DNA from 2 places in the Shinella sp. JR1-6 genome. Region 2 is predicted to be linked to the other one. Evidence: riboswitches for the same ligand, from Rfam matches in the RefSeq annotation. Region 2 holds a riboswitch; the other holds the start of a gene.
The links. A riboswitch is a leader RNA that binds a small molecule or an ion and turns the genes downstream of it on or off. The one in region 2 is predicted to bind S-adenosylmethionine.
Positions count from the first base shown of each region.

Region 1 (15,991 bases), on a different contig from region 2:
CCGCAGTCCGTGGTCTTCGACGAGGCGGAAAACCGCCTCCATGCGCAGAAGTCGATCCTCGCCTGGTGCTTCGGCGTCGTCTGACGCTCATCTTGAAAAATGCCGCCAGCGGCACGATCTAGGGGCCATCACGGAGCGTCGCGAGGCGCTTTCTCTGGCGCATGCCTGCCCGGTGTGGAATGATCGGGCAAGAGCGAGTGCGATATCACGGTAGAACGCCTGTCGGCAGCAGGCCGGGCCCATGGCCTCGGCGGGGCCGAAGCGTGCAAGGAGCAGAATGATGATGATGGCTGAAAATGCCCTGAAACTCGGTGAACCCGGTTTTACCGGCGATGACCATGTCCTGCCGTTCCAGGTGGATGGCCTTGATGTGCGCGGCCGCGCCGTGCAGCTTGGCCCGATGCTCGACGGCATTCTCGGTCGGCACGACTATCCCGCGCCCGTCGCCCGGCTGCTTGCCGAGGCGATCACGCTCACCGTGCTGCTCGGCACCTCGCTGAAATTCGAGGGCAAGCTGATCGTCCAGACGAAGGGCGACGGCCCTGTCGATCTGCTGGTGGCCGATTTCTCTGCTCCGGAAAATGTCCGCGCCTACGCCCGCTTCGACCAGGCGGCGCTTGACGCTGCGATTGCCGCCGGTGCAACGGAGCCGCACGAGCTTCTCGGCAAGGGTATTCTCGCCTTCACCATCGACCAGGGCGCGCATACCCAGCGCTACCAGGGCATCGTGCCGCTCGACGGACATACGCTGGAGGAGATCGCCGGCGTCTACTTCCGCCAGTCGGAGCAGATTCCGACCAAGGTGCGCCTCGGCGTTGCCGAACTCTACGACCGCGATGCCGCCGGCAAGGCGCGCCATCGCTGGCGAGCGGGCGGCATGGTCGCGCAGTTCCTGCCTCAGGCGCCGGAGCGCATGCGCCAGGCCGATCTTCCGGGCGGCGACGGCGAGGAGGCCGGGCACAAGATCGCCGATGACGACAACTGGGCTGAAGCCAAGGCCATGGTCGAAACGATCGACGCAGACGAGCTGACAGATCCCAATGTCGGCACCGAACGGCTGCTGTTCCGCCTTTTCCACGAGCGGGGCGTGCGCGTCTACCAGCCGCAGCAGGTCTTCGATCGCTGCTCTTGCTCGCGCGAGAAGCTGAAGGGTGTTCTGGCCGGTCTCAGTGCCGAGGAAATCGCGCATACCGCCGACGACAAGGGCGAGATCGCGGTCACCTGTGAGTTCTGCTCGACGACCTACCGCTTCGAGGCGGCGGAAGTCCTGCCGCAGTAGGGGGATTTTCTCCGCCCTCAGTTGAGGGTACGCGCCTGCCCTGGCGTATCCAGTGAAAAGGCGGGAATGGCGACGTCGAAGGCTTCGCCGTTCTCCGCCTCCATACGGTAGCGGCCGAACATGATGCCCGAGGGCGTTTCGAGCGGGCAGCCGGAAGAGTACTCGTAAGTGTCGCCGGGGCGCAGCACCGGCTGCTCGCCGATGACGCCGGGGCCGTTCACTTCATCGACCTGGCCGTTCTGGTCGGTAATGTGCCAGTAGCGTGTCATCAGCCTGACGGCGACGTCGGAATGGTTTGCGATGACCACCCGGTATCCCCACACATAGCGGCTGTCGTCGGGGTCGGACTGGTCGGCCAGGTAATACGGCTCTACGGTCACTTCGATGTCGCGGGTCAGCGCACGATACATAGGCAAGCCTTGAACTGATTAGCTTCTGCTATTCTACACGAATGTGGTTTCGTCAAGGATAAGCAGAGAAAGCACCGGCCTCCTCGGCCGGTGCTTCCGTATTTGTCCATCGCTCTGGCGAAGGGCTCAGGCCTTGACCCTGGAAAGTGCCCGCGCGAAATCCTCGAGCAGGTCTTCGCTGTCCTCGATACCCGCCGAAAGGCGCACCGTGCCGGCCGAAATGCCGAGCTCGGCGCGCGCCTCGTCGGTGAGGTTCTTGTGCGTCGTCGTCGCCGGATGGGTGATGAGGCTCTTGGCGTCGCCAAGATTGTTGGAGATCTTTACGACCTCCAGCGCGTCCTGCAGTGCGAAGGCCGCGTCCTTGCCGCCCTTCAACTCGAAGCAGACGAGCGTCGAGCCGCCCGCCATCTGCTTGGCAATGATGTCGGCCTGCGGATGGTCCTTGCGGCCCGGATAGATCACGCGGGCGACCTGGCTCTGGTCGGCGAGGAAGTCCGCGATGCGGCTCGCATTCTCGGTTTGCTGCTTGACGCGAAGCGGCAGCGTTTCGATGCCCTTCAGAAGCGTCCAGGCATTGAACGGCGACATGGCCGGGCCCGTGTGGCGGAAGTAGTCGTGCAGGTTCTCGTCGATCCACTGCTTGTCCGAAAGCACCACGCCGCCAAGGCAGCGGCCCTGGCCGTCGATATGCTTGGTGGCCGAATAGACGACGACATGCGCGCCGAGCTCCAGCGGCTTCTGGAAGAGCGGTGTCGCAAAGACGTTGTCGACCACGACCTTGGCGCCGATCTGGTTGGCGAGTTTGGCGACGCCCGCAATGTCGATCACTTCGAGCGTCGGGTTGGTCGGGCTTTCGAGGAAGAACACCTTGGTGTTCTTCTGGATGGCCTTTTCCCAGTTGGAAAGGTCGCGGCCGTCGACCAGCGTGCATTCGATGCCGTATTTCGGCGCGAGCGTCTCGACCACCCAGCGGCAGGAACCGAAGAGCGCACGGGCGGCCACGATATGGTCACCGGCCTTGAGCTGGCAGAGGATTGCGGCGGTAACGGCGGCCATGCCTGACGCGGTGGCGCGCGCATCTTCGGCGCCTTCCAGCATGCACATGCGCTTTTCGAACATGTCGTTGGTCGGGCTGCCGTAGCGGGCGTAGATGAAACCGTCGGTTTCGCCCTTGAAGCGGGCTTCGGCCGCCGCCGAGGTGTCGTAGACGAAGCCTTGCGTGAGGAAGATTGCTTCTGCGGTTTCACCGTGCTGGGAACGGGTGGTTCCGCCGTGAACGAGTTGGGTGGCCGGGCGCCAGGACTTGCTCATGTGATCGTCGCCTTCAAACAAAAAAACCGGCCGCAAAAGCAGGCCGGTTTCGAACCCGGCCTTTTTAGCTACTTGTTTTACGTGGCTGCAAGCCGGCCGGCCAAATCACCACGGGATAATCTGCTAATACTGCGCCCCCGCGCTTGCGTCAATTGGCGGCATTTGGTTTTGTGCGGGCCTTCCGGGTATTGTTCCGAAACGTGGGCATCGGCTTTCGGAAGAAACGATACGAAAAGCAGGCGGCCGGAGCATCTGGCCCGCTGCTGTGACGGGACGGTATGACGATGAGTGGTTCTGCAACGCGCAGCACGGGCATTCTGGCGGACAGCGCCATTCGCGGCTTGTTCGAAAGTGGCCGGCTGAAGAGCGAGGCTGCGCTGGATGACGACCAGATCCAGCCTGCAAGTCTCGACCTGCGGCTCGGCGCAAGGGCTTTTCGCGTCCGGGCGAGTTTCCTGCCGGGGCCGTCCCACCTCGTTGCCGACAAGCTCGACCGGCTGAAGCTGCACGTCATCGACCTCACCGACGGCGCGGTGCTGGAGACGGGTTGCGTCTATATCGTGCCGCTGATGGAAAGCCTCGACCTGCCGGCGGAACTGGCGGCTTCCGCCAATCCGAAGAGCTCCACCGGCCGCCTCGACATCTTCACCCGCGTCATCACCGATCGCGCGCAGGAATTCGACAAGATTCCAGCCGGCTATTCCGGCCCGCTCTATCTCGAAATCTCGCCACGCACCTTCCCCATCGTCGTGCGTCGCGGTTCGCGTCTGTCGCAGGTTCGCTTTCGCAAGGGCAATGCCCTGCTCGGTGAAAGCGAGCTGCTCGCCCTCCACAGCACGGACACGCTTGTCGCCAGCGAGACGCCGAACGTCTCCGGCGGCGGCATCGCGCTTTCCATCGACCTCAAGGGCACCGGCCCGGACGGGCTCATCGGCTATCGCGGCAAGCACCACACGTCCGTCGTCGATGTCGACCGCAAGAACCAGCATGACATCTTCGATTTCTGGGAGCCGCTGTTCAGCCGCGGCCGCAACGAACTGATCCTCGATCCCGACGAGTTCTATATCCTCGTCTCCCGCGAGGCCGTTCATGTCCCGCCGCTCTATGCCGCCGAAATGACCCCCTTCGATCCGCTCGTCGGCGAATTCCGCGTCCATTATGCCGGCTTCTTCGATCCCGGCTTCGGTCATGCCCCGGCGGGCGGCTCCGGCAGCCGCGCCGTCTTGGAAGTGCGCAGCCATGAAGTGCCCTTCATCCTGGAGCACGGTCAGATCGTCGGCCGCCTCGTCTACGAGCACATGCTCGGTGCACCGGAAGGTCTCTACGGTTCCGGCCTCGGCTCCAACTATCAGGCGCAGGGCCTGAAGCTGTCGAAGCATTTCCGCGTCGGATAACGCCGCTTTCACAAGAGCTTGCGCCGGTCGTATCGTGGCCGGCCCCCTGCCGTGACCATCGGTCCGGCAGGGTGTTTCGCGCATTTCATTTTCTACTTTACAAATTAAGTTAAACGTTTTTATTATGATATAAACGTTTAACAAGGGCTGGGGAGCCCGGACGTTTCGCCGACAGGGAGGACGCCGTTGGCATCGATCCGCATCGAAAATCTCCGAAAAGGTTTTGGCGCTCTGGAGGTGCTGAAGGGTATCGACCTTGAAATCGCCGATGGTGAATTCGTCTGTTTCCTCGGCCCCTCGGGCTGCGGCAAGAGCACGTTGCTGCGCTCCATTGCCGGTCTCGAGGAGCTGGATGGCGGCACCATCCGCCTCGGCGAGCGCGATATCACCCATGTGCCTTCCGCCAAGCGCGACATCGCCATGGTTTTCCAGAATTATGCGCTCTACCCGCATATGAACGTGCGGAAAAACCTCTCCTTCGGTCTCGCGCTGAACGGCATGAAGCGTGACGAGATCGACCGCCGCGTCGAAGGCGCCGCGGATATCCTTCGCATCAAGGAGCTGCTGGCCCGCAAGCCGCGCCAGCTCTCCGGCGGTCAGCGCCAGCGTGTCGCCATCGGTCGCGCCATCGTGCGCGAGCCGAAACTCTTCCTGCTCGACGAGCCGCTGTCGAACCTCGATGCGGGCCTGCGCGTCACCATGCGCGTCGAGCTTGCCGCGCTGCATGCCCGTCTCGGCGCAACGATGATCTATGTGACGCATGACCAGGTCGAGGCGATGACGCTCTCCGATCGTGTCGTCGTGCTCGACAAGGGCAAGGTCAGCCAGTTCGGCACGCCTCTGGAGCTGTTCTACCAGCCCGCCAACCTCTTCGTCGCCGGCTTCATCGGCTCGCCGCGCATGAATTTCGTGGAGGCGGAGGTCGCGGGGCAGGAAGGCACGCACATCACGCTGTCGGGCGGCGGCCTGAAGCAGCCGGTCGTCTTCGAAGCCGACGCCACCCCGGCGATTGCCGGCAAGGTCACGCTCGGCATCCGGCCGGACAGGATCGAGATCGTCCCGGCCAGTGAAGGGGAGCTTGCCGGCACTGTGCGCCTCGTCGAGCGGCTCGGTACGGAAAGCCACGTCCATCTGAGCCTCGAGGACGGCCGCGACATGACGGCGGTGGTGCGCGGCACGCATCCGGTCGCCAACGGCGAAACGGTCCATCTCTGCCTGCCGCCGCAGCATTGCTACCTGTTCGACGCGGAAGGCCGGGCAGTGCACCGCCGCCTCGATGCGGAGACCGAGGCGCTCATCGTCAACGAAAAGGGGAAGCGGGTCGCCTGACCCGGTAAAGGAGGAAATGGAATGAGGAAGAACACGATAGTCATCGCCGGTTCGCTGGCTGCCTTCCTGCTGGCGGGCAGCGTGTCGGCGCATGCTGAAGACGTGCTGCGCTTCGCGACCTGGGATTCCGATGAGAGCCTTGCCATCCAGCAGGCCATCGCGAAGAAATTCGAGGAGAAGCATCCGGGCGTGAAGGTGCAGGTTGAGCCCTATGCCGATGGCTACGACCAGAAGCTCGTCGCCGCCTTTGGCGCGGGCAGCCCGCCCGACGTCATGTATATGTGGAACTTCCCGCAATACTACACGTCGCTGATGCCGCTCGACGATCTCATCGCCAGGGACGCCGCCGAGATCAAGCCGGACGACATTCCGCAAGGTCTGATGAACACGACCCGTGTCGAGGGCAAGACCTATGGCATGCCGGCGGGTTTCACGACCCAGGTCGTGTTCTACAACAAGGACATGTTCAAGGCGGCGGGTGTCGAAGAGCCGAAGGACGGCTGGACCTGGGACGATCTGCGCGCCAAGGCGGCGAAGTTCCGCAACAAGGAGAACAAGGTCTACGGCTTTGCGGTCGACGCGAAGCCGGATCCCTATGATTTCGAACAGTTCCTCTGGTCGAACGGCACGAAGTACATCTCTGACGACGGCAAGACGATCGATGGCAACATGAACAGCGAAGCGGCGGTTCAGGTGCTCGACATGTTCGGCGACATGGCGAAGAAGGAAGAGGCTGCCACGCTGCATGTGGGTGACGACACGTCCGGCGATACGCTCTTCAAGGGTGGCAAGATCGCCATGTTCCAGAGTGCCATGTGGTCGAAGTCGGGTATCGATTCCGCCGGCTTCAGCTACGGTGTCGCGCCGTTGCCAAAATTCGGCGACAAGCCGGCCCATTCGGCGCTCGGTGTTTCGGCCATGTCGATCGCGAAGGATGCCAAGCAGCCGGATCTTGCCTGGGAGTTCGTCAAGTTCTTCTCCTCGCCGGAGGCGGTCGCCATGCGCACCAATGACCTTCCGGTCCGCACCAGCGTGGCGGAAGGGATGGGCATGACCAAGGACCCGGTCTACAAGCCGTTCTTCGATATCCTCGCGACTTCCAGCACCGAGACGCACGCCTTCCTGAAGAACCGGAACTGGGGCAAGGTGCAGGACAACCTCGCCCGCGCCATCGAGGCGACGATGATCGACCAGGGCAACGCCAAGGCGCATCTCGACGACGCCGTGAAGCGCTCGCAACGTTTCCTGAAGTAATCCCGCCTCCTTGCTGTCCCCTTCTCTCTACCGGGAGAAGGGGCAGAAGGCGCCCTTTTCGTTCCAAAGCGAAGTCCAGGGGAGTGAAACGTGACCATTGCTACAACCGTACCCGAGGTCGTGCAGAAACGGCGATCCGCCTTCTCGCGCCATCTGACGGCCTATCTGTTCATTTCCCCGTGGATCCTGGGTTTTCTGTTTTTCACCCTCGGCCCGCTGCTCTTCTCGCTCACCATGAGTTTTCATGACTGGCCGGTCGTCGGCGAGCGCACCTTCATCGGCTTCGACAACTACCGGACGATGCTGTTCGACGACCCGCAATTCTGGGAAAGCCTCTGGATCACGGTGAAGTTTGCCGCGATCTACGTGCCCTTCAACATCGTCATGTCCTTCCTCGTCGCGCTGATGCTGCATCACGCGAATTTTGCCAGCGGCTTCTTCCGCACGGCCTTTTATCTCCCGAGCGTCATTTCCGGCGTCGCGCTGGTGACGATTTGGAGCTGGATCTACAGCCGCGAATATGGTCTCCTGAACTTCATGCTGTCGCTCGTCGGCGTGGACGGGCCGAACTGGCTCGGCGAACCCGGCCTTGCCATCGTCGCCATCATCATCGCCAGCCTCTGGGGGTTCGGCGGCACCATGCTGATCCTGCTGACGGGCCTGAAGGCCATTCCCAAGGAGCTTTACGAGGCGGCGACCGTCTCCGGCGTGCCGGGCTGGGCACAGATGCTGTTCATCACTTTGCCGATGCTCGGTCCCATGCTGCTCTTCACCTTCATCACCTCGATCATCGCCGCCTTCCAGCAACTGACGATCGCGCTTTTGATGACCAAGGGCGGCCCGCTCGGCTCCACCTATTTCTTCGCCATGTATATCTACGACAACGCCTTCAAGTATTTCGACATGGGCTATGCCGCCGCCGGCTCCTGGGTGATGTTCCTCATCGTGCTGGTGCTGAGCCTGCTCGTCATGCGCTGGTCCTCGGCCTGGGTCTATTACGAGGGCGAAGTGAAGGGAGGCGACCGCGATGCGTAAGACGCTGCTCTATTCCGCGCTGATCCTGCTGTCGGCGCTGTTCATCGCGCCCTTCTACTGGACCTTCATGACGGCGGTCAAAAGTCAGGCGGACCTTTACCAGTTCCCTCCGGTCTTCTGGCCCTCCGAATGGCACTTTGAAAACTTCTTCATCGCCTGGAACAAGCAGCCCTTTGGCACGTACCTCACGAACTCGCTGATCGTCGTCACCTTCTCCACCATCGGCCAGCTCATCTCGTCGTCGCTCGTCGCCTACGGTTTCGCGCGCTTCCGGTTCCCCGGCCGTGATCCGCTGTTCATCCTGCTGCTCGCCACCATGATGATCCCGTGGGATGTGAAGATGATCCCGCTCTACATGGAGTTCAACCTGCTCGGCTGGATCAACACGTTGAAGCCGCTCATCGTGCCCGCCTATTTCGCCGATGCCTTCTTCGTCTTCCTGCTGCGCCAGTACATCATGACGGTGCCGGTCGAGATCGACGAGGCCGCGCGCATGGACGGGGCCAATGCCTTCGATATCTATTGGCGCATTCACCTGCCGCTGATGATGCCGGCGCTGGTGTTGGTCGGCACGTTCCACTTCATGAATGCCTGGAACGACTATCTCGGCCCGCTGATCTTCCTAAACGACCAGTCCATGTACACGCTCACCCTCGGCCTCTCCATGTTCAAGGGCCTGCATGAGGTGGACGTGACATCGATCGCGGCGATCACCGTCGTGCTCTGCCTGCCGCCGCTCGCCCTGTTCTTCCTGGCGCAGCGCTACATCATGGACGGCGCCGTCGGCTCCTCGGTCAAGGGGTGACGATGCTCTTCGACATCGACCATATCCCGTTCAGCCGGAAGGGCCGTTTCCTCACCCTGTCGATGATGGCGGTGCCGGGTGGCGAGGGTGAACGTGCCCTTTACCTCCGCTTTGTCACTGGCGGCGACGAGCGTCCCTCGCTCGGCCGCCTCTGCCGGGTGGCGTTTTTCGATGCGGCCGGCAACCCGGCGACGCCGATCTTCGAACTCGCGCCCGAAAAGCTTGTCGCGCGGATCGGCAAAGGCGAAGTCGGCTTCGTCATCGGCGAGGGCGAGCGGCTACACGTTAGCGGCGTCGCGGCCGGTGTGCGCTTCCACCTCGAAGGCTCACGCTACGATTACGTCTACCGCACGCCGCAGGGCGAACCGTGCCTCGTCGCGGCCGTCGAAAACGTCAAATTCATCCCGCGCGTCGTCACGGGCACGCTCGACGTCACAGGCGCCTGGCAGAGGGATCATTCGGAAAAGGTGAGCGTCGCCTTCTCCGGTACCACTTTCGAGGCCAGCGTCGATTTCTTCCGCACGGTGCCGTGCACGGAGCATCCGGGGCGCTATGGGGATGCGCTGGCGGGCGCATCGGCGGATTTTGCCGGCTGGCGCACGCGCATGCCAATAGCCCTCGCCGGGCAGGGGGAGGCGCACCGTCTCGCCAGTTACCTGCTCTGGGCGAATGGCGTGCCGGCCGGCGGCGTGCTGACGCGTCCGGCGATCTACATGTCCAAGAACCACATGATCAACATCTGGAGCTGGGACAACGCCTTTTCCGCCCTCGGCGTCGCGGGAGCCGATGCAAGCCTCGCCTTTGACCAGCTCGCCGTCATCTTCGACCATCAGGATGCCTCCGGCTTGCTGCCCGATTACATCAACGACCGCGACGTGCTCTTCGCCTTCACCAAGCCGCCGGTGCACGGCTGGGCCGTCTCGCTGATCGAGGCCGAACATCCCGGCTTCCTGACGCCCGAACGCAAAACCTATCTCAGGGACAAAATCGGAAAACAGGTCGACTACTGGCTCACCCACGCCCGCGCCGGCGAAGGAAACCTGCCGGGCTATTTCCACGGCAACGATAGCGGCTGGGACAACGCCACCTTCTTCGCCGAAGGCGGCCCCGTCGTCTCTCCCGATCTGCCGACCTTTCTGATCCTCGCCTGCGACACGCTCTCCACCCTTCTGGAAGACGAGCCTGTCCGCGCCGCCGCCTGGCGGGCGAAGGCGGAAGGTTTGAAAAACCTGCTGATCAAAACCCTCTGGACCGGCGAAACGTTTTGCGCCCGGCTCGCCGACGATCCGCAGCGCGTGCTGCCCGACCAGAACCTCATCCAGTTCATGCCGCTTCTCCTCGGCGACCGCCTGCCGCGCGCGATCGTACAAAAACTCCTTGCCCGGCTAACGGACGGTGGTTTCATCACCGAATGGGGGCCGGCGACGGAAAGCCCGAAAAGCCCACTCTACGAGGACGACGGCTATTGGCGCGGCCCCATCTGGGCGCCGACGACGCTGCTCCTCTGGGATGGCCTTCGCCGGCAAGGGGAAATGGAACTTGCGACGACGATCGCGGAAAAGTTCTGTTCTCTTGCCTCCAAAAACGGTATGGCCGAGAACTTCGATGCCCGGTCGGGGAGGGGCTTGCGGGACCGGGCGTTCGCCTGGACATCCGCCGCCTATATTCTCCTCGCCGCCTCCCTCAGCCAGGACCAGCCGTAGCGAGCCGAGACGCGATGCAAAGACCGACGATCAAGACCATCGCGCAGGAAACGGGCCTTTCGATCGCCACCGTATCGAAGGCGCTGAACGACAGCCCGCAGGTGCGGCCGGAAACCCGCGCCATCGTCGTCGCCGCCGCCGAGCGCGTCGGTTATCAGCTCAACATGCATGGCGTGCAGCTGCGCACCGGAAAGACCTACCAGGTCGCCGCCATCATGACCGCGCCCGGCCCCAAGCAGAACGAATGGGAAGGCGTCGAATACGCCCAGCTTCTCAGCGGTATCTCCTGGGCGCTGGAGGAAAGCCCCTACCGCGTCTCGCTCTATGCCGTGCGCAATTTCGAAGAAAGCCTTGCGACCATCCAGCAGATCGTCTCGCTGAAGAAGGCCGACGGCATCATCGTCTCCGGTACTCGCGCCGACGACCCGCGCGTGCGCATCATGCAGGATGCGGATTTCCCCTTCGTCACCTACGGCACGACGATCCGCAACGCGCCGCATGCCTATGTCGACGCCGACAACGAGCAGATGATCCGCCACTCCGTCGCGCGTCTTGCCGAGCGCGGCCACCGCCGCATTGCGCTGATCAACCCGATGGCCGAACTCAGCTACGCGATGACGCGCCTGCAAGCCTATCGTCAGGCGCTGGAAACCGCCGGCCTCGCCTTCGATCCCGCGCTCATCGCGCACGGCCACCTGACCCCCGCCTTCGGCCGCGAGAACGTGCTGCACATGTCCGAGCTGGCGGACCCGCCGACCGCCTATATCTGCGCCAACGAAGCCTCCGCCCTCGGCGCCTTTTCCGGTTTCCACGCGCGCGGCCTCGTGCACGGCCGCGATGCCGTCATCAACGCGACCGACGACCTCAATGTCAGCCAGTATTTCGCGCCGCCGATCACCACCTACTTCCTGCCGATCCACGAGCCGAGCGAAATGCTCGGCAACTACATCCTGCGCCGCATGGAGGGCGAAGCGCCCGAGGCGCTGCAGACCCTCATCATGCCGAAACTGATCGAGCGTTCGGACGACCGGCTGGCAAAGGGTTAGAGGATGAAATCGCCCTTCGCGAAGGCGAGGGTGGCATTGAACCGGATGGAAAAGTCCGCCTTGCCGTCTCCATCAACATCGCCGGAGAGAAAGGTGTCGCCGCCCTTCGCCTCATAGCGCAACTCGCCCGCCTTCTTGTGGAACGCCTGCGCGCCGATGAAGGCAAACGCCTGGTCGCTGCCGGATTTCGTGTTGGCATCGATAGCCTTCAGGTCGATCCTGTCGCCGTCCTTCCGGGAAAAATCGAGGACGGTATCGCGCCCGGAGGCGGCGACCGTCGTCTCCTTGATGGACTTGAAGACGAAAATATCGGCCCCGGCACCACCCTTGAGCCGGTCCGCGCCAGCCCCACCCGTCAGCGTGTCCCTGCCTGCACCGCCATAGAGCGAGTCGTTTCCGGTCCGGCCGTCGATCCTGTCGTCGCCCGCCAGCGCATGGATCGTGTCTGCGAGCTTGGAGCCGCGCAGCACATCGGCCTTCGCCGAGGGTTTGATGTAGGCCGGGTCGCCGTCATGGGTGCCGACCAGCCGGTCGAGATCGCGATCGGGCGAGGCGAAGGGAATGAAGCCATCCTCCAGCGCCAGTTTGTTGAAGTCGGCGACCCGCTTTTCGCCGTTGATGTAATCGACGACGAAGACCGGCTTGCCCTTGTCGAGAAAATCGCGTTTGAGGATCGCGATGGTCTCCTCGTCCGGACGGAGCGTATTGTTCTCGTCCTTGTCGCCGCGAAAGTAGAGGTCCTCCACCGCAATGCCGCCGATGGCGTCGAGATAGGCTTTTTTGCGCGCAGTGTCGGACCCGAGATCGTTGAGGATCCAGGCGCCGTTCTGCGGGATCACGAAGAAATCGGGATTCGTCTCGCGCGCGTGGTCTGTCAGCGCGACGATGAAATCCACCATGCGTTGCGCCGCCTGCTTGACGGTCTTCGGATCGCCCGCTTCGCGGTCCTTGGCCGAGACTTCCGCACCCCAGAAATAATAGCCGTCGACGATATCGAGATAGGCCGCGTCGAAGCCGGCCTTGACGATGGCGTCCACCTCGCCGGTCTTCTTGTCGTTGAAGATGATCTTCTGCCAGTCGCTATCCCAGTAGCGGACCTTGCGGCTTTCCGGCCAGTCCGGATTGACCGGTCCCAGCCAGTCGGGTGCCTTGTCGGTCAGTTTGCCCGTTGCGATGCCCGTGGTCGTCCAGCCGTCACGCCAGTAGTCGCGGAAATCGGAGGCTTCGCCGATCGAGGTATAGGAGACGACGACGGAGCGCCCGCCCATGCCGTCCTTCATCCGGGTGAGGTCGTCGGCGGAAAACCGTCCGGCATCGGTTCCGTCGCGCGAGGCATCGATTACCAGGAGGTCGTGCGTTGCCGAAGCGAGCAGGGTGGGGTCGAGGGCATTGCCGTTCAGCCCCTGCAATTCGTAGCCCCAGTTGTCGACCGAGACGGTTCCGGTGGAGGTCTTGAACTTGATCATCGTGTCCTGTCTTGTCGCGGTGGGCGGGTCGCCGCGGCACCCTAACACAGGCTGGTTGGAGCGATAGCGGCCCGGCATCGCGGCGCAGCATGAAATCGGCCGGCTGGCCGACGCTTCTCCGCACCCTCGCTTGACACGTCCGGCGAACTGTTGAATGACTGCGCCGTCGCGCTGCCTTGCGGGTATGATGTAATGGTAGCCTGTCAGCTTCCCAAGCTGAACGCGCGGGTTCGATTCCCGCTACCCGCTCCAGCCCGGGTTCTCAGGGCATTGCGCGACATTCAAGCAGATTCTTTTTCGTGCGGTTTTACAGCTTCCGTTGTGGTCTCGGCCTGCCGGTTTTGGGATGATCCGCTTGGCCGGAAGCCATGATGGCGACAATGCCCAGCGTTGTTTTGATCTTGGCGCACGCGATGCATAGGCGGAAATAAAAACGTTTATATTTTATCTTGAAAACGTTTATATTCCTTGTTACCAATTTTACGGAGCGAGGATGAGGTCCATGTGTGGCAGGAGGTGCTGCGGATGGGCGCGTGGTCCGTTCAGGGGATTTGTCGAGCACCTTCCGCGCATGGCGGGCGCCGACGGTTGAGGAGGAAGAGATGAAAAAAATCGTTGCAACACTCGCGCTTGCCGTCTTCGCGGCGGGTGCTGCGCATGCAGCCGATCTTGGCGGCAAGCTTCTGAAGGTTGGTTCCGACACCACGTCGCCGCCGATGGAAAGCGTCGATCCGGCCTCCGGCCAGATCGTCGGCTTCGATGTGGATGTGGTCAACGCCATCTGCGCCAAGATCAACTGCCAGGCCGAATTCGTGACGACCGGCTGGGACGGTATCTTCGCTGCGCTTGACCAGGGCAGCTTCGACCTCGTGGCCTCGGGTGTCTCCATCACCGACGAGCGCAAGAAGGCGATGGATTTCTCCGACCCCTATATCGTCAACAGTCAGGCCGTGCTGACGCGGGCCGAGGATCAGGGCATCACGCTGGAAAAATTCAAGGCTGACGGCAAGAAGCTTTCCGCCCAGGCCAACACGACGGATGCGCAGGTTGCCGAAGGCGTGGTCGGCAAGGAGAATGTCGTCGCCTATGACAGCTTTAGCGCGGCGATTATCGCGCTCAAGAACAAGGACGTCGACGGCGTGGTGATCAACGGCGCCAATGCCGCCGCCTATGAGCGCGAATTTGCCGGTGACCTTGTCGCCTCCATCAAGGACCTCGAATCCGACCCGCTCGGCCTGGTCTTCCGCAAGGGTGACGAGAATGTCGCCGCCTTCAACGAGGGCTTGAAGGCGATCAAGGACGACGGCACGCTCGACCAGCTCATCGCCAAGTACTGGGGCCTCAAGTAAGAGGCTTTTGCCGGAAGCGCGGTGCGGGCGCTTTCGGCAATCCTTCTTGATCATGATGCCGGAGGCCAAAATGTCGTTCGTCAGAAGCGTGAGGCCCAGCAATCTGGTCATCCTCGCTGCACTGCCCTTCATCGTCTATTTGTTCGCCTCTTCCGCGGACTACCAGCGTTCGCTGCGTGCCATCCTGGGCGTGGAGCTGGGCTCGGGCGTGTTCGTGCCGGGTTTCCTGCTGCTCACCGTTGCCTTTTCCGCCGGCTTTGCGGTGCTCGTCCTGTCCCGCAGTGCGATGGCGCGGCCGCGTCTCGCGATGGTTGTCGGCCTTGTCGGGCTTCTCGCGACGGCGGCCATTCTTGCCGGCGATCTCGCCCATCCCTTCATCGCCTCGGTCGTCGCGAACGGCGTTGATCCCTTCAAGTCCACTCTCGTCGTCAAGGGCGCGACGCCCCGCCAGCTGACAGAGGCGGCCGACCTGATGGTGCGCGGTGTGGAGGCCTGGCTGTGGCCGGCCTATGCCGTGCTGCTCGTCGCGGGTCTCGGCCTTACCTTTGCCGGCAGTCGCGCGCGGGTGCCAGCGGAAAGCCGCCTGCGCCGGGCAGGGGCCTGGCTGCTCGGCCTCGTCAATGGCGCGGGCCTCGTCTTTGTCTTCCTCTTCGCGCATCTCGCTTTCGCTTCCGGTCTCGCCACGACCATCCGCGCGGCTATCGCCGCCTATATCCTCGCGGCCATGCTCGGCCTCGTCTGGGTGGGGCTTCTGAAGCTGCGTTATACGCGCCAAAGCCTCTATTTCTTCGCGGCGATGACTCTCGCTTTCGCCGTGCTCTCCACCTGGTTCCTGATACAGCCGCGCGACAACTACGTGCTGGTCGGCACGCTGGAGGGCAAGGTCGGCATCATCACCGGCACTCCGTCCGGCCTTATCGGCGCGGTGCGCTTCGGGCAGTACGAGGGTGGCCCGGTTACCGAGACGCCGGTGCGCACCTTTGTCACGCCCGAGCAGGCGATCGAGGCCGTCGGCAAAAAGGAGGACGTCAGCGGCGCGCTGCTGCCCGCCGCCACCGCGCCTGCCGATTGGCCGCGCCTCTGGCAGGTCGAAGCGCTGAACGATCGCGACCGCGCCGCGGGCATCACCTTTGCCGTCATCGCCATCGTGGCGGGCCTCTTGACCTTCGGCGGCTTCCTGCATCGCCGCCATCCGCTGTCCATCGGCTCGGAATTCATCGTCGATACGATCCGCGGCATTCCGATGCTCGTCATTGTGCTCTATGTCGGCCTGCCGCTTTCCGGCGCCTTGAAGGATGCGACGGCCGGTGTCTTCGATCCGCCGAATCTGGTTCGCGGTATCGTTGCTATGGCGATTGCCTATTCCGCCTATCTTGCGGAAATCTTCCGTTCGGGCATCAACGCCATCCCGGCCGGTCAGATCGAGGCGGCAGGTAGTCTTGGCCTCAACCGCTGGCAGACGGCGCGGCTCGTCATCCTGCCGCAGGCATTCCGCATCGTCATTCCGCCGCTCGGCAACGAGCTGATCGCCATTCTGAAGGACACTTCGCTTCTCTCGATCCTGTCGATCCGCGACATCACCCAGCGCATGCGGGAGTTCCAGTCGGCGA
Region 1 covers NZ_SHMI01000006.1:278,613-294,603, reverse strand. The annotation lists gene argF (ornithine carbamoyltransferase) at 1-84, shown strand, start outside; gene EXZ48_RS13700 (Hsp33 family molecular chaperone) at 287-1,279, shown strand; gene apaG (Co2+/Mg2+ efflux protein ApaG) at 1,297-1,689, opposite strand; gene EXZ48_RS13690 (O-succinylhomoserine sulfhydrylase) at 1,816-3,000, opposite strand; SAM riboswitch at 3,044-3,122, opposite strand; gene EXZ48_RS13685 (2'-deoxycytidine 5'-triphosphate deaminase) at 3,285-4,394, shown strand; gene EXZ48_RS13680 (ABC transporter ATP-binding protein) at 4,581-5,723, shown strand; gene EXZ48_RS13675 (sugar ABC transporter substrate-binding protein) at 5,745-6,977, shown strand; gene EXZ48_RS13670 (carbohydrate ABC transporter permease) at 7,068-8,012, shown strand; gene EXZ48_RS13665 (carbohydrate ABC transporter permease) at 8,005-8,817, shown strand; gene EXZ48_RS13660 (amylo-alpha-1,6-glucosidase) at 8,820-10,520, shown strand; gene EXZ48_RS13655 (LacI family DNA-binding transcriptional regulator) at 10,535-11,566, shown strand; gene EXZ48_RS35895 (MJ1477/TM1410 family putative glycoside hydrolase) at 11,563-13,032, opposite strand; tRNA gene EXZ48_RS13645 (tRNA-Gly) at 13,211-13,284, shown strand; gene EXZ48_RS13640 (transporter substrate-binding domain-containing protein) at 13,635-14,381, shown strand; gene EXZ48_RS13635 (amino acid ABC transporter permease) at 14,452-15,991, shown strand, end outside.
Region 1: linked by a shared signal. The riboswitch ahead of EXZ48_RS13690 (O-succinylhomoserine sulfhydrylase) and the one ahead of metA (homoserine O-succinyltransferase) in region 2 are both predicted to bind S-adenosylmethionine.

Region 2 (15,991 bases):
AAGACGGCGAGATCATCCTGTTCATTGACGAGATGCACACGCTTGTCGGCGCCGGCAAGGCGGATGGGGCGATGGACGCCTCCAACCTGCTGAAGCCCGCGCTTGCCCGCGGTGAACTGCACTGCGTCGGTGCGACCACGCTCGATGAATACCGCAAGCATGTCGAAAAGGACGCGGCCCTTGCCCGTCGGTTCCAGCCCGTGATGGTGGACGAGCCGACTGTCGAGGACACGATCTCGATCCTGCGCGGCCTGAAGGAGAAGTACGAGCAGCACCACAAGGTCCGGATATCCGATTCGGCTCTCGTTGCCGCCGCGACCCTTTCCAACCGCTACATCACGGATCGCTTCCTGCCGGACAAGGCGATCGACCTGATGGACGAAGCCGCCTCGCGGCTGCGCATGCAGGTCGATTCCAAGCCGGAAGAGCTCGACGAACTCGACCGCCGTATCATTCAGCTGAAGATCGAGCGCGAAGCACTGAAGAAGGAAACCGACCGCTCGTCGCAGGATCGGCTCGAAAAGCTCGAGATCGACCTTGCCGCGCTGGAAGAGGAAGCCTCCGCGCTCACTGCACGTTGGCAGGCGGAAAAGTCGAAACTCGGCCGCGCTGCCGACCTCAAGCGCCAGCTCGACGAGCTGCGCAACGAACTCGCCATCGCGCAGCGCAAGGGTGAGTTCCAGCGTGCGGGCGAGCTCGCCTACGGCATCATCCCGAAGCTCGAAAAGGAGCTGGAGGAGGCTGAAGGTCGCGATGCCGGTGATGTCGATCCGATGGTGCAGGAGGTCGTGACCCCCGACAACATCGCCCATGTGGTCTCCCGCTGGACGGGCATCCCCGTGGACAAGATGCTGGAGGGCGAGCGCGACAAGCTCCTGCGCATGGAGGACGAACTCGGCAAGTGGGTCGTCGGGCAGGGCGACGCCGTTCAGGCAGTCTCCCGTGCCGTGCGTCGCGCGCGTGCCGGCCTTCAGGATCCGAACCGGCCGATCGGCTCGTTCATCTTCCTCGGCCCGACCGGCGTCGGCAAGACGGAGTTGACCAAGGCGCTCGCCCGCTTCCTCTTCGACGACGAGACGGCGATCCAGCGCATGGACATGTCGGAATACATGGAGAAGCACTCGGTGGCCCGGCTGATCGGCGCGCCTCCCGGTTATGTCGGCTATGAGGAAGGCGGTGCGCTCACCGAATCCGTTCGCCGCCGGCCTTATCAGGTCGTGCTGTTCGACGAGATCGAGAAGGCGCATCCTGACGTCTTCAACGTGCTCCTGCAGGTCCTCGACGACGGCCGTTTGACCGATGGCCAGGGCCGCACCGTGGACTTCCGCAACACGATGATCATCATGACCTCCAATCTCGGCGCGGAATATCTTACCGCGCTCGGCGAGAACGAGGACAGTGACAGCGTGCGCGACCAGGTCATGGATGTGGTGAAGATGGCATTCCGGCCTGAGTTCCTGAACCGGGTGGACGAGATCATCCTGTTCCATCGCCTCAAGCGGTCGGAAATGGGCGCGATCGTCGATATCCAGCTGGCCCGGCTGCGCAAGCTCCTGGTCGATCGCAAGATCGTTCTCGACCTTGACGAGGAGGCTGTGCACTGGCTGGCCGAAAAGGGGTATGATCCGGTCTATGGTGCACGCCCCCTGAAGCGCGCGATCCAGAAGCATCTTCAGGATCCGTTGGCGGAAAAGATCCTCGCCGGCGACATCCCCGACGGTTCGACCGTCAAGGTGACCGCCGGTTCCGACCGGCTGCTCTTCTCCCCGCGGGGTGCCGCGGTGAGCAACGCCGCCTGATACGGCTACGATCCTTATAAAATCGAAGCGCGGGTTCTGCCCGCGCTTCTTGCGTTTCATGTCCCTCCTGCTGGCTGCTCCCTGTCTTCGAATGCAAAATCTTTCCCTTTCTGGGGAACATGCGCTAAGGGCATCAGCCATGACCATGCCGGTATCGACAGACCCGAAATTCGTCGTCCTTCTAGGAGGCGCACTCGCCGTGACGCCGCGTCTTCGCGCGGACGTGGCGGGCGCGCGCGTTATTGCGGCGGATGGCGGCATGCGGCACGCGCAAAGCCTCGGCGTTGTGCCCGAACTCTGGGTGGGCGATTTCGATTCGACCTCGCCGGAGCTTGTCGCCGCCTGGCCGCAGGTCGAGCGCCAGCCCTATCCCGCTGCCAAGAACGAAACCGACGGGGCGCTTGCCGTTGCGGTCGCGACCGAGCGCGGGGCGCATACTATCCTGCTTGCCGGCGCACTCGGCGGGGAGCGCAGCGACCATGCGCTGATGCATCTCCTGCACGCCGTCTTCCTGGAAGAGCAGGGCTCTACCATCAAGCTCACGTCGGGCGAGGAGGAGGCCTGGCCACTGCTGCCGGGCCGCCGCGCCATTGATCTTCCGAAAGGCAGCCTCTTCTCCATTCTCGGCCTTGCCCCGCTTTCGGGCCTCACCATCGACAATGCGCGCTATCCGCTGAAGGACTTTTCGCTGCCCTTCGGTTCGTCGCGCACCATTTCCAATGTGGCGGAAGGTCCGATCCGCCTTTCGCTTGCGACCGGCCGCGCCATTCTCATCGCCCGGCCCTACGACCTTTCAGGAGCCTGACCCTTGGCACCGCCTATTCTCAAACTCGACGACATTTTCCTCAGCTTCGGCGGCACGCCGCTGCTTGCCGGCGCCAGCTTGCAGGTGGAGCCGGGCGACCGCATCTCTCTCGTCGGCCGCAACGGTTCGGGCAAGTCGACGCTGATGAAGATCGCCGCCGGCCTTGCCGAAGCGCAGTCCGGCGAGGTCTTCCGCCATCCTTCCGCGACGATCCGCTACCTGCATCAGGCGCCGGATTTCGACGGCTACGACACGGTTGCGGCCTATGCGGAGGCGGGCCTCGGGCCGAGCGACGATCCCTATCGCGTCACCTATCTGCTCGAACATCTGGGGCTCAACGGCAGCGAGGATCCCAAGTCGCTGTCGGGCGGCGAGGCGCGCCGGGCGGCGCTGGCCCGGGTGATGGCGCCCGAACCGGATATTCTCCTCCTCGACGAGCCGACCAACCATCTCGACCTTCCGACCATCGAATGGCTGGAAGGCGAGTTGCAGTCGACCCGCTCGGCCCTCGTCGTCATCTCGCACGACCGTCGTTTCCTCGAAAAGGTGTCCAATGCCACCGTCTGGCTCGATCGCGGCCAGTCGCGGCGGCTCAACCGCGGCTTCGGTCATTTTGAGGCCTGGCGCGACGAGGTGCTGGAGGCCGAGGAACTGGAGCAGCACAAGCTGGGCAAGGCGATCGAGCGCGAGGAGCACTGGCTGCGTTACGGTGTTACCGCCCGGCGCAAGCGCAACATGCGCCGCCTCGGTGCGCTTCACGATCTGCGCGCCCGCTATCGCGGCCACAAGGGGCCACAGGGGAGCGTACAGGCCAGCGCTTCCGATGCGCAGGAATCCGGCAAGCTGGTCATCGAGGCGGAAAAGATCACCAAGACCTATGGCGAGCGCACAATTGTCGCGCCGTTCTCGATCCGCGTCCACCGCGGCGACTGTATCGGTCTCGTCGGCCCGAACGGTGCGGGCAAGACGACGCTGCTCAAGATGCTCACCGGCGAGCTCGAGCCCGACAGCGGCACGGTGAAACTCGGCACGAACCTGGAAATCGCCACGCTCGACCAGCGTCGCGAGGACCTGAATCTCGACGACACGCTTGCCCATTATCTCACGGACGGGCGCGGCGAGACGCTGCTCGTCAATGGCGAGCAGCGGCACGTCACCGGCTACATGAAGGAGTTTCTGTTCCAGCCCGAGCAGGCCCGCACACCCATCCGCAACCTTTCAGGCGGTGAGCGTGCGCGCCTGATGCTGGCACGCATCCTGTCGCGGCCGACGAACCTTCTCATCCTCGACGAGCCGACCAACGACCTCGACATCGAGACGCTCGATCTGTTGCAGGAAATCGTCGCCGGTTTTGCCGGCACCGTGCTGCTCGTCAGCCACGACCGCGACTTCCTCGACCGCACCGTAACCTCGACCATCGCGCCGACCGACCCGGAAAACCCGGATGGCCGCTGGATCGAATATGCCGGCGGCTATTCCGACATGATGGCGCAGCGTCGCGGCGCAATCGAGGAGAAACGCAAGGCGGAAAAGGCCGAGAAGGCGAGGGCCGCCGAGACGTCATCCGCCGCGGCCCCGGCGGAAAGCAAGGGTAAGGCAAAGCTCTCCTACAAGCAGAAATTCGCCCTCGAGAACCTGCCGAAGGAAATGGAGAAGGCGGAGAAGGAGATCGCCGCGCGCGAGGCGAAGATGGCCGACCCGGCCCTCTTCACCAAGGATCCCGCCACCTTCAACAAGCTGGCGGCGGAGATGGAGAAGCTGCGCCATTCGCTGACGGCGATGGAAGAGGAATGGCTGGAGCTGGAGATGCTGCGCGAGGAGCTGGAGGGCTAGGAAACCTTGAAATCAGGAATGTCGGCGCCGTGTTCCATCCGAAACAGCGCTGCGTCCTGGTCCATGAGACAGTCTGATCACTGGATGAGAGGAGTTCATCCTGTAACCCGAAAGAGATCAGGAGAGTCCCATGCGCAAGTTCATCATCTCGGCCGTCGTCGCCGTCGTCGCAGCCGTTTCCTTCGCCGCCCCGTCCGAGGCCGGTTACTATGGCTACGGCCACAAGAGCTACGGCTGGAAGAGCTATGGCCACGGCCACCACGGCTACAGGAAGCACTATCGCGTCAAGCGCCACTATGGCCACTATGGCCATCGCTGGGGCGGCGACTGGGGCGGCAAGGTCTACTACAAGAAGCGCTACTACAGCTACTACTGAGCTGCCCGACTTCTCTCAAGCAGCAAGGCCTGGATGCCAGCCGCATCCGGGCCTTGCCCGTTTCCGGGCATGGATTGATTCGTGGCGCAAGGAGCGCTATTTAAACGCCTCGTGGTGATTTGGCCGGCCGGCTTGCAGCCACGTTAAACAAGTCGCTAAAGGGCCGCGCGAGGAAAAACCTTCCGTGGGCCGGTTGCGACACTGTTGCGGCCGGTTTTTGTTTTTCGATCGAGTGACACATGCCCATCAAGATTCCCGATACGCTCCCCGCCTTCGAAACCCTCGTTCACGAGGGCGTGCGGGTGATGACCGAGACGGTGGCGATCCGGCAGGATATCCGCCCCTTGCAGATCGGGCTTCTCAATCTCATGCCGAACAAGATCAAGACAGAAGTGCAGATGGCGCGCCTCGTCGGCGCCTCGCCGCTGCAGGTCGAGCTGTCGCTGGTGCGCGTCGGCGGCCACCGGGCGAAGAACACGTCGGAAGAACACCTGCTTGCCTTCTACGACACGTGGGAAGAGGTGCGGCATCGCAAGTTCGACGGCTTCATCATCACCGGCGCGCCGATCGAGCTGCTGGATTATGAGGACGTCACCTATTGGGACGAGATGAAGCAGATCCTCGACTGGACGAAGACCAATGTCCACTCGACGCTCAATGTCTGCTGGGGCGCCATGGCGGCGATCTACCATTTCCACGGCGTGCCGAAGCACACGCTGGAGGAAAAGGCCTTCGGCGTCTACCGTCATCACAATCGCAAGCCTTCCTCGGTCTATCTCAACGGCTTCTCCGATAATTTCGAGGTGCCGGTCTCGCGCTGGACGGAGATCCGCATCGAGGATATCCGGGCGGTGCCGGAGCTCGACATCCTGCTTGATTCCGACGAGACGGGTGTCTGCCTCGTGCGGGAGCAGGCTGGAAACCGCCTCTACATCTTCAACCATGTGGAATATGATTCCACCTCGCTCGCCGACGAATATTTCCGCGATGTCTCGGCCGGTGTGCCGATCAAGCTGCCGAAGAACTATTTCCCGCATAACGATCCGTCGTTGCCGCCGCAGAACCGCTGGCGCGGCCATGCACATCTGCTCTTCGGCAACTGGATCAATGAAATCTACCAGACCACGTCCTATGACCTGGAAAAGATCGGAACAGGAGCCTGACCCATGAGCGGTGTCGTCATTCGCCCATTGCACAAGGATGATGAAGGCGAATGGCGGCGCCTGTGGACCGCCTATCTCGCATTCTACGAGACGGTGCTGCCGGAAGAGATCTACGCCACCACCTTTGCCCGGCTGACGGGCGAGGGGGCGGAGGGCGAATATCGCGGCCTCCTCGCCACGCTCGACGGCAAGCCCGTCGGCCTTGCGCATTACCTGTTCCACCGCTCCTGCTGGACGGTCGGCAATGTCTGCTACCTGCAGGACCTCTTCGCCGATCCTGGCGTGCGCGGCTCCGGCATCGGCCGGGCGCTGATCGAGGGCGTCTATGCCAAGGCGAGGGAAGCAGGCTCGCCCGAGGTCTACTGGATGACGCAGGAGTTCAATGCGACGGCGCGCCAACTCTATGATCGCATCGCCGAAAAGACCCCCTTCATCATCTACCAGAAGTCCTTCTGAGCAGGGTGACAGAAAAGTCATACTTTTCGATTGCGAATGGAGGGGAATTGCAGCAGGTTGCCGTGCGAGACCGGGCGACCAGCGAAGGAGAGCGGGTGTGGGCAGCCGAAATGAAATCTTCGGGCGATTGGAGAACGGCGAACCGGTCGAGCGCATCCGTCTTGCCAGCGGCGGACTGAAGGCGCATGTCCTCACCTGGGGCGCCGTCATTCAGGATCTGCGGCTCGAAGGGCATCCCGCGCCACTGGTTCTCGGTTTCGAGGACCTTGCCGGCTATCTCGACCACTCGCCCTATTTCGGGGCGACGCCCGGCCGTTGCGCCAACCGTATCAAGGGTGGGCGCTTCTCGATCGACGGCGTGGATTTCCAGCTTGAATGCAACGAAGGTGGCGTCACCCATCTGCACGGCGGTAGCGATGGCATCGCCCGACAGAACTGGCGGATTGCCGCACAAGGTCCGGACTTCGTCACCCTGTCGATGATCGATCCAGCCGGCCGCGCGGGCTATCCCGGCACCTGTGCCATTTCCTGCACCTACCGGCTTGCCGGTGACGGCGTGCTCTCCGTCGTCTACGAGGCGACGACGGATGCGCCGACCCCCGTCAACCTCTGCCAGCACAGCTATTTCAACCTCGACGGCGGGGCAGATGCGCTCGGCCATGAGATTCGTCTTGCGGCGGAGCACTACCTGCCCGTTGACGAAAGGTTGATACCGACCGGTGACGTTCGCCCGGTCGCCGGCACGCCCTTCGATCTGCGGCAATGGACGCCGCTGGACCGGCAGATGCAGGACGGCGGGATCGCCTTCGACCATAATTTCTGCCTCTCGTCTGAGCGGCAGGCGAAACGGCCGGTGATCGAGGTCCGTAGCCCGCAGTCCGGTGTTTCGCTGGCGGTGCTGACCACCGAGCCGGGTGTGCAGCTCTATAGCGGTGCCCATGTCGCCCCGGCCGCTCCGGGGCTGGAGGGCCGCCGCTACGGGGCTTTCGCCGGTTTCTGCCTCGAAACCCAGGTCTGGCCGGATGCCGTCAACCATGGCCATTTCCCGAATGCCGTTCTCCGGCCCGGTGAAACGTTGCGGCAGGAGACGGATTACATTTTCCGCAAGGGGTGAAATCCTAGATTGTGGTGCCGGAAGGCAATAAAATCGAAACCTTTGTGCCTGAAAAACCAATCTCAGGACCCGGCATGATGCGGGGTTGTGCGGGATTGAACGCGCCAGGACAGCGCCGGTCGCCCTCAGGGGACGTTGTCCATGAAAATCTCGGATCTCTCCATTTCCAGAAAAGTTGGTCTTCTCGTGCTCTTGATGGGCATCGCCGCCGGCACGATCGCTGCTGTCGGAGGCGGGGGTCTGCGGGCACTCGGCGCGGCGTTTCAGGACACCGGCGGACGGGAGGAAGTGGCGCGGGAAGCCATGGACCTGCGCATCGACGTCATCGCGATCAGCCGCATGACCTACCAACTGGCGCTTGCACCGGAAAAGGCCGCAGACTTTGCCGCCGAGACGGAAAAGCGCGCCAAGGAAATGCTCGATCGCCTGCCGAAGATCGCCTCGACTGCCGATGCGGAGGAGGCAAAGCTGCTCGATGGCGTGCGCGCATCGCTGGCGCCCTATTTCGAAGATATCCGGGCCATGGTGGCCGTTGCCGGCTCGCCGCAGGGCCAGGACCGTGCCGTCATGCTAGCCGCGCTCGACAAGGCGCTGGAGGGGCAGAAGGCCGTTACCGTTGCGCTCAAGCTCTACACTACCCATTCGGCCGAAACGCTTTCGCAATCGCGCGCCGATGCCATCGCGCGCTCGACGACGACGCAGGTCGTGCTTCTGGCCACTGCCTTCATCTGTATCGTCGCGGGTATGCTGCTCAGCACGCTGCTCGCCCGCACCGGCATCGTCCGCCCGATCCAGCTTCTGACCGGCGTGATGTCCAATCTTGCGGCCGGCAAGCTTGACGACGCCATTCCCTGCACGGAGCGCAAGGACGAGATCGGCGCCATGGCGCGCACGCTCGATGTCTTCCGCGCCAACGAAGCGCATATGCGCGAGATGGAGGTGCAGGAAGCTGCCCTGCAGACACAGAGCAGGGACCTGCAGTCGAATATCAGCACGATCGTGGCCGCCGCCGCAGCGGGCGACTTCACCCGCCGCATCACCAAGGCCTATGAGGACGAGGACCTTCGCCGCTTCGCCGCCGGTGTCAACGAACTGGTCGAGAATGTCGACCGGGGCGTCAGCGAAGTGCGCCGCGTGATCGCCTCGCTCTCCCATGCCGACCTGACGCAGGAAATGGCCGGCCATTTCCAGGGCGATTTCGCGGAGCTCCAGGCGAATGTCAACGGCGCCATGCTGACGCTGCGCAGCACGATGACAGGCATCCTCTCCACTGCCGGCACCATTACCGGCAATTCACGCGAGCTTTCGGCCGCCGCTGACCAGCTCGCCCATCGCACGGAGCAGCAGGCGGCCTCGCTGGAGGAAACCGCTGCCGCGCTCGAGGAAATCACCACGACGGTGAAGACCTCGACGACCCGTGCGCTCGAAGCCTCCGAGATTGTGCGCGAGACCAAGCACAGCGCGGAAAAGTCCGGCGGCATCGTGCAGGACGCCATCGATGCCATGGGGCGCATCGAGCAGTCGTCGCAGAAGATCAACCAGATCATCTCCGTCATCGACGAGATCGCCTTCCAGACGAACCTCCTGGCGCTGAACGCCGGCGTCGAGGCTGCCCGTGCGGGCGAGGCAGGCCGCGGCTTTGCGGTCGTCGCCCAGGAAGTGCGCGAGCTCGCCCAGCGCTCGGCCAATGCTGCCAAGGAGATCAAGACGCTGATCAACGCTTCGGCAGGCGAGGTGAAGGGTGGCGTGGCGCTGGTGCTGTCGACCGGTGACGTGCTCTCGGAAATCAAGGACCTCGTCAATCGCGTCAACGACCATGTCGTCTCGATTACCCGGGCGGCACAAGAACAGTCTGCGGCGCTCGGCGAGATCAACACAGCCGTCAACCAGATGGACCAGATGACCCAGCAGAACGCTGCGATGGTGGAGGAGACGACGGCGGCGAGCCAGGTGCTTGCCAACGAAGCCGCCCAGCTCCAGGCTGCGCTCTCGCAATTCCACATCGGCGACGGCCGCGACAGCGCCACCTACCAGCGCCGAGCCGCGTAAGGTCTTTCCGTATCACACGCCCAAGGGCCAGCGACCGGGATCGGTCCTGGCCCTTTGTCCTTGTCGGGGCGCTGGACGGCTTCTTCAGGCCGTCCCAGAGGGCACTGCTCGTGTTGTTTGCGTTCGGCGTGATGCTCGTCCACATGTTTCCTGTGCACTGGCTCGGTGGGCCGGAAACAGGGAAAGAGCGGATATCGAAACCTCGGCTTGCAGACCCACCGGTCGGCAAATCCGCGCCACGATCGCACCTTCGTCGTGTCCTCAATCGCGTTTGAGGTCGCCCTTGACCGCGATTGGCATCATGATGATCGCCAACAACGCCAACGGATTCGTGCTGCCCCGTGCTCTTCGTTCCCCTGCCTTTCGTCGTCGCCCTCCTGCTCCTCTCCCGCTTCGTCGCGCTCCTGCGCCAGCAGGATGGCGGCAATCGGCCGTTTCTGGCCTTGATCGCCCTCTGCATCCTGCAGTCGGTCGCCGTTGGCCTGCGCTGGGGCTATGATGTGTCGGCGGCGCGATATGTCCTGCCCGTGCTGGCGGGTGGCCTGCCGCCGCTGGTGCTGGCGAGCTTTCAGAGCTTGATCCACCGCGACCGGGCGGAGATTCCCTGGCTCAATGCTGCGCCGCCGGTGCTCATCCTCGCCCTTCTGGTGTTTGCGCCCTATCTCATCGATGGCGCACTCGTCGTCATCTTCGTTGGCTACGCCATCATCCTGCTGCGGCTCGCCTATGCCGGGCCCGACGGGTTGGACGAGGCGCGGCTCGATGGCGCCGCCGGCGCCCACAAGGCGCTTCTGATTGCTGCGGGTTCGCTTTGCCTCTCTGCCTCTTTCGATATTGCCGTACTGCTCGATTTCGAATGGAGCCGGGGCGAGAACGTGCCGATGCTCGTCGGCAATGCCAATCTGCTCGTCCTCTTCCTTGTCGGTGTCACTGCGACGGTCGCAGCACGCGCCCATGCCCTGCCGTCTGCTCCCGAGGAAAGGGACGAGGGTAGCGGGACGAACGAGCGGGACCGAGACGTGATGGAGCGGATTGATCGGCTTCTCTCGGAGCAGAAACTGTTCCGTGACGAAAATCTGACGCTTGCGCGCCTTGCCCGACGGGCGAGCGTTCCGGCCCGGCAGATTTCCGGTGCGATCAACCGTCTGACCGGCAGGAATGTCTCGCAATACATCAATGATTTCCGCATCGCCGAGGCCTGCCGGCTGCTGCGCGACACCGATATGCCGGTGATTTCGGCCATGCTCGAATCAGGCTTCCAGACCAAATCGAACTTTAATCGAGAATTCCGTCGGGTCACCGCCCGCAGCCCCGCCACCTGGCGCGCCGAAAACCGGCCACCATCGCCGTGAGCCAGCTGATATTCTCATTGGGGAAAACACAAAAGCCCCGGCGAACCGAGGCTTTGGACCATTTGGAAGAATGGAGCGGGTGAAGCGATTCGAACGCTCGACCCCAACCTTGGCAAGGTTGTGCTCTACCCCTGAGCTACACCCGCTCATTGTCGACGGCCTGGGGTAGTTGGTGGCCGAAGGTCGCTGCGTTGCGGCGACGGCCGGTATATGGCCCAAGGGATTTTCAAATGCAACAGGGAAATGTCAGATTTTGCAGAAAAAAATGCTGAGGCTTTCAAAGTCCCGGATTTTCAGGCGGTTGCGCTTGTGCGGTCGAAGCCCTATCAGCGGATGGACATCAATTGAGCCGGGGCAGGCAGGAAAATGACCGAAGCGCAGCCGAAGACCGACAGGGATCTCTTCCAGTTTCTCGACGATCTGGGCATTGCCCACAGCACGAAGGAGCACGCGCCGGTCTTCACCGTCGCCGAATCGGTGGCGCTGCGTGATGAAATTCCCGGCGGTCATACGAAAAACCTCTTCGTGAAGGACAAGAAGGACAATTATTTCCTGATGACCGTCGAGGAGCACGCGACGGTGGACCTGAAGACCGTGCATTCGGTCATCGGCGCCGCGAGCCGCGTCTCCTTCGGCAAGCCGGAGAAGCTGATGGAGTATCTCGGGGTCATTCCCGGCGCCGTCACTGCCTTCGGGGTGATCAACGACACGGCCGGCAAGGTGAAGATCATCATCGATGCGGACCTGATGGCTTTCGACACGATCAACGGCCACCCGCTGCGCAACGATGCGACGACCTCGATCGGCTCGAAGGATCTCCTGTGCTTCATCGAGGCGACCGGCCACGAGCCGCTTGTCTTGAAAGTCACGGCCTGACATACGATCTGGGGCACAGACACGACATCGAGGCGCTTGGCGCCACAGGAGAGACCCATGAGTGCAGGCGACAACCCCTACGCATCGTCCTATGGCGGCCAGATGAACGTCTCGGCGAGCTTTGGCGGCGCGGCACCGGCGGATGATCTCATCAAGGACACGACGACGGCGAATTTTTCGCGCGACGTGCTGGAGGCCTCGCGCCAGCAACCCGTTCTCGTCGATTTCTGGGCGCCCTGGTGCGGTCCGTGCAAGCAGCTCCAGCCGATCATCGAGAAGGTTGTGCGGGAAAGCGCTGGCCGCGTGAAGCTCGTCAAGCTCAACATCGACGACCATCCCTCCATTCCCGGCCAGCTCGGTATCCAGTCGATCCCGGCGGTCGTCGCCTTCGTTGGCGGGCGCCCGGTCGATGGCTTCATGGGTGCTGTGCCGGAAAGCCAGATCCGCGACTTTATCGACAAGGTCGCAGGTCCCGCCGGCGCCGACGAGAAGGCCGAGATCGAGGCGCTGCTCGCCGAGGCGAAGACCCTGTTCGATGCAGGCGATCTTGCCGGCGCGGCCGATCTCTACGGCGCGCTCCTGCAGGCCGATCCGGAGAATCCGGCTGCCCTTGCCGGCATCGCGGAATGCATGATCGCTGCCGGCCAGCCGGAAAATGCCCGGCAGATCCTCGGCAACCTGCCGGAGGCCGTCGCGGCCGATCCGGCGGTTGCGGCCGTGCTGAAGAAGCTCGACCAGATCGAGGAGGCGCGCAAGCTCGGCGATCCGGCCGCGCTCGAGCAGGCGTTGGCGCTTGATCCGGATGACCATGCGGCACGGCTGAAGCTCGCCAAGATCCGCAATGTCGAGGGTGACCGGCAGGCGGCGGCCGATCATCTGCTTCTCGTCATGAAGCGCGATCGCACCTTCGACGATGATGGCGCGCGCCGCGAGCTTCTGCAGTTCTTCGATGTCTGGGGTCCGAAGGATCCGGCGACGATCGCTGCCCGGCGCAAGCTGTCGTCGATCCTGTTTTCCTGAGGCATTTTCCGGGAGAACGGCGTGGCATCCCTTGAGAAATGCCACGCCTACCCCACATTCGGGAAGAAGCGCGTTGACGGGCGGCGAAGACGGATCGTCACGTTGCGCGCAATGGGAAGGCACTGCCATGCATGTGGGAAATGCACGTTATCTGAAGCCGGAGGACCTGCCTGAGGCCATCCCCGTCTTTCCGTTGACGGGTGCTCTTCTTTTGCCCGGCGGGCAGTTGCCGCTCAACATCTTCGAGCCGCGCTACCTCTCCATGTTCGACGACGTGCTCGCCACGCACCGGTTGATCGGCATGGTGCAGCCCGTCTTCGGTGCTGATCGCACGGATGATGCCGCAACCGACACGCCGGACCTTTGCCAGGTCGGCTGCATCGGCCGCATCACGTCCTTTGCCGAGACGGGAGACGGGCGTTACATCGTCTCGCTCACCGGCGTCTGCCGCTATCGCCTGCTGGAGGAACTGCGCGGCGACAAGTCCTATCGCAGCTTCCATATCGCTCCCTTCATCGCCGACCTTTCGGGACGCGACGACGAGCAGAGCGTCGATCGCGAAGCCCTGCTCGCTGCCTTCAAGGCCTATCTCGACGCCAACAAGCTGGAGGCCGACTGGGAGAGCGTGGAGCGGGCGAGCAATGCGACGCTGGTCAATTCCATGGCGATGATGTCGCCCTATGGACCTGCTGAAAAGCAGGCACTGCTGGAGGCACCGGATTTGAAGACGCGGGCGGAAACGCTGATCGCCATTACCGAAATCGTGCTGGCGCGCAGCTACGGCGACGTCGATACGATGCTGCAATAGGCCTGTGCGATGAACGTCAGCACCAGTCGTGTCGATCCCAAATTGCTCGAGCTTCTCGTTTGCCCGCTGACCAAGGGCCGGTTGACCTATGATGCGGCTGCGGGCGAGCTCGTTTCCGAAAAGGCCAAGCTCGCCTATCCGATCCGCGACGGTATTCCGATCATGCTGATTTCTGAGGCGCGGGAAATCAAGGATTAGGCCGCAGACAGAGCCCGATCATATCTTCTTCGTCACGATCGGATTTGAAGGGCCAGAACGAGCGCAGCGTTGTTGCGCCCTGCCAGTCAGATCCGTTGCCCGACCAGCATGCGCGGGTGCCCGTTCCCGGTGGTGCCTTCCGCCTGGCGGATGAAGAAGGATTTCAGTCCCGGCAGCCGATCGACGACGCCGAGGCCGACATCGCGCAGCACGCGCAGCGGCGTCACATCGTTGGAGAAGAGGCGGTTCAGCACGTCCGTGGTCACGCCCATGCGCACCGTGTCGAAGCGACGCCAGCCTTCATAGCGTTCCAGCACGGAGATCGCGCCGATATCGAGGCCGAGGCGATCGGCCTCGACGACGGTTTCGGCAAGCGCCGCCACGTCCTTGAAGCCGAGATTGAGGCCCTGGCCGGAAATCGGGTGGATACCGTGCGCGGCATCGCCCGCAAGCGCGAAGCGCGGCGCGACGAAGGCGCGGGCGAGCGTCAGGCCGAGCGGGAAGGCACGGCGGCCGCCGACGACCTTCAGTGCGCCGAGCTTGTGGCCGAAGCGGCGCTCCAGTTCCTCTTCGAAGACGAGATCGTCGCTCTCGATAAGCCGGCGGGCATCCTCCGTGCGCTCGGTCCAGACGAGCGAGGACCGGTTGCCAGCCAGCGGCAGGGTGGCGAAGGGGCCGGCGGACAGAAAATGCTCCTCCGCCGTGCCCTCGTGCGGGCGCTCGTGCTCGACTGTCGTAACGATGCCGGATTGGCCGTAGTCGAAGCGCACGGTCTTGATGCCTGCCATGTCGCGCAGCTTGGAGCGCACACCGTCGCAGGCGACGAGCAGGCGGGTCTGGCATTCGGTTCCGTCGGACAGGCGGACCGTTGTCGCATGTTGCTCGGTTGCAAAACCCTCCGCTGACGTTGCCCAACGCATGGGGATGCCGAGCACTTCGGCCTGGCGAAGCAGGCTGCGTGTCACCGCGCGGTTGGGCACCATATGGGCGAAGGGCTGGCCGTCGTCTCCGGAGCCGGCCCCCTCGAAGGTAAGGAAGACGGGACGCACGGGATCGGCCGTGCGCGAATCGGTGATCACCATGCGGCGGATCGGTTCCGCCTCCGGTGCGATCTCGCCCCATACACCAATGACGTCGAGCAGGTTGCGGGCGGCAGCGACGATCGCGAAGGCGCGCTCGTCCTTCTGCCAGGCGTGTTCCGGCGCACCGTCGACCACGGTGACGGCAAGATGCGGGGCGGCCTTCTTGATGGCGACGGCCAGCGACAGGCCGACATAACCACCGCCGGCGACAAGAACGTCGAGCATGGTCGCTTCGGGCATGGTGTACTCCTGGCCGCTTGAGGTCTTCCGTCCCTCTATATAGAGGAGGAGAAACCGTATTCCTACCTGCTGAGTCACGTCCAAATGTCGCGTCAGCCTGCGAAGAACCCCGCCATGGATGTCCTTTTGGAGACGCTGGATCTCGAGCGCCTGGAAAGCCGGCTGTTTCGCGGTAAGAGCCCGCAGGTCGGCTGGCAGCGGGTGTTCGGCGGGCAGGTGATCGGCCAGGCACTGGTTGCGGCGACCCGGACGGTGGAGGCGGGGCGCTTCGTGCATTCGCTGCATGCCTATTTCGTGCGGCCGGGCGATCCCGCCGTGCCGATCATCTACGACGTGGAAAACATCCGTGACGGCGGTTCCTTTGCCACGCGCCGCGTCATCGCCATCCAGCACGGCAAGCCGATCTACTTCATGACGGCATCCTTCCAGGACGACGAGGATGGGCTGGAGCACCAGGCGCCGATGCCCGACGTGCCGCAACCGGAAGACCTGCTCGGCGAGGCGGACCTGAAGCAGCGGTTCATGACCGAGGCACCGGAGCATATCCGCGCCTACTGGCAGCGACCGCGGCCGATCGAGCTGCGACCGGTTTCGCTGGACCACTACTTTTCGCGGGAGAAACTGGAGCCACGGCAGAACATCTGGGTGCGCACCACCGGCCCGGTACCGGCCGAACGCCATCTGCAGGCTGCCGTGCTCGCCTATCTCTCGGATATGACGCTGCTCGACACCTCGCTCTTTGCGCATGGCACCTCCGTGCTCGACCGCTCGCTGCAGGTCGCCAGCCTCGACCACGCCATGTGGTTCCATCGCCCGCCGA
Region 2 covers NZ_SHMI01000008.1:101,605-117,595, reverse strand. The annotation lists gene clpB (ATP-dependent chaperone ClpB) at 1-1,799, shown strand, start outside; gene EXZ48_RS16380 (thiamine diphosphokinase) at 1,945-2,604, shown strand; gene EXZ48_RS16375 (ABC-F family ATP-binding cassette domain-containing protein) at 2,608-4,437, shown strand; gene EXZ48_RS16370 (hypothetical protein) at 4,568-4,813, shown strand; SAM riboswitch at 4,915-4,992, shown strand; gene metA (homoserine O-succinyltransferase) at 5,053-5,976, shown strand; gene EXZ48_RS16360 (GNAT family N-acetyltransferase) at 5,980-6,432, shown strand; gene EXZ48_RS16355 (aldose epimerase family protein) at 6,530-7,546, shown strand; gene EXZ48_RS16350 (methyl-accepting chemotaxis protein) at 7,688-9,595, shown strand; gene EXZ48_RS16345 (AraC family transcriptional regulator) at 9,937-10,947, shown strand; tRNA gene EXZ48_RS16340 (tRNA-Gly) at 11,019-11,093, opposite strand; gene EXZ48_RS16335 (prolyl-tRNA synthetase associated domain-containing protein) at 11,314-11,823, shown strand; gene trxA (thioredoxin) at 11,881-12,843, shown strand; gene EXZ48_RS16325 (LON peptidase substrate-binding domain-containing protein) at 12,971-13,651, shown strand; gene EXZ48_RS16320 (Trm112 family protein) at 13,661-13,849, shown strand; gene EXZ48_RS16315 (ubiquinone biosynthesis hydroxylase) at 13,936-15,156, opposite strand; gene tesB (acyl-CoA thioesterase II) at 15,256-15,991, shown strand, end outside.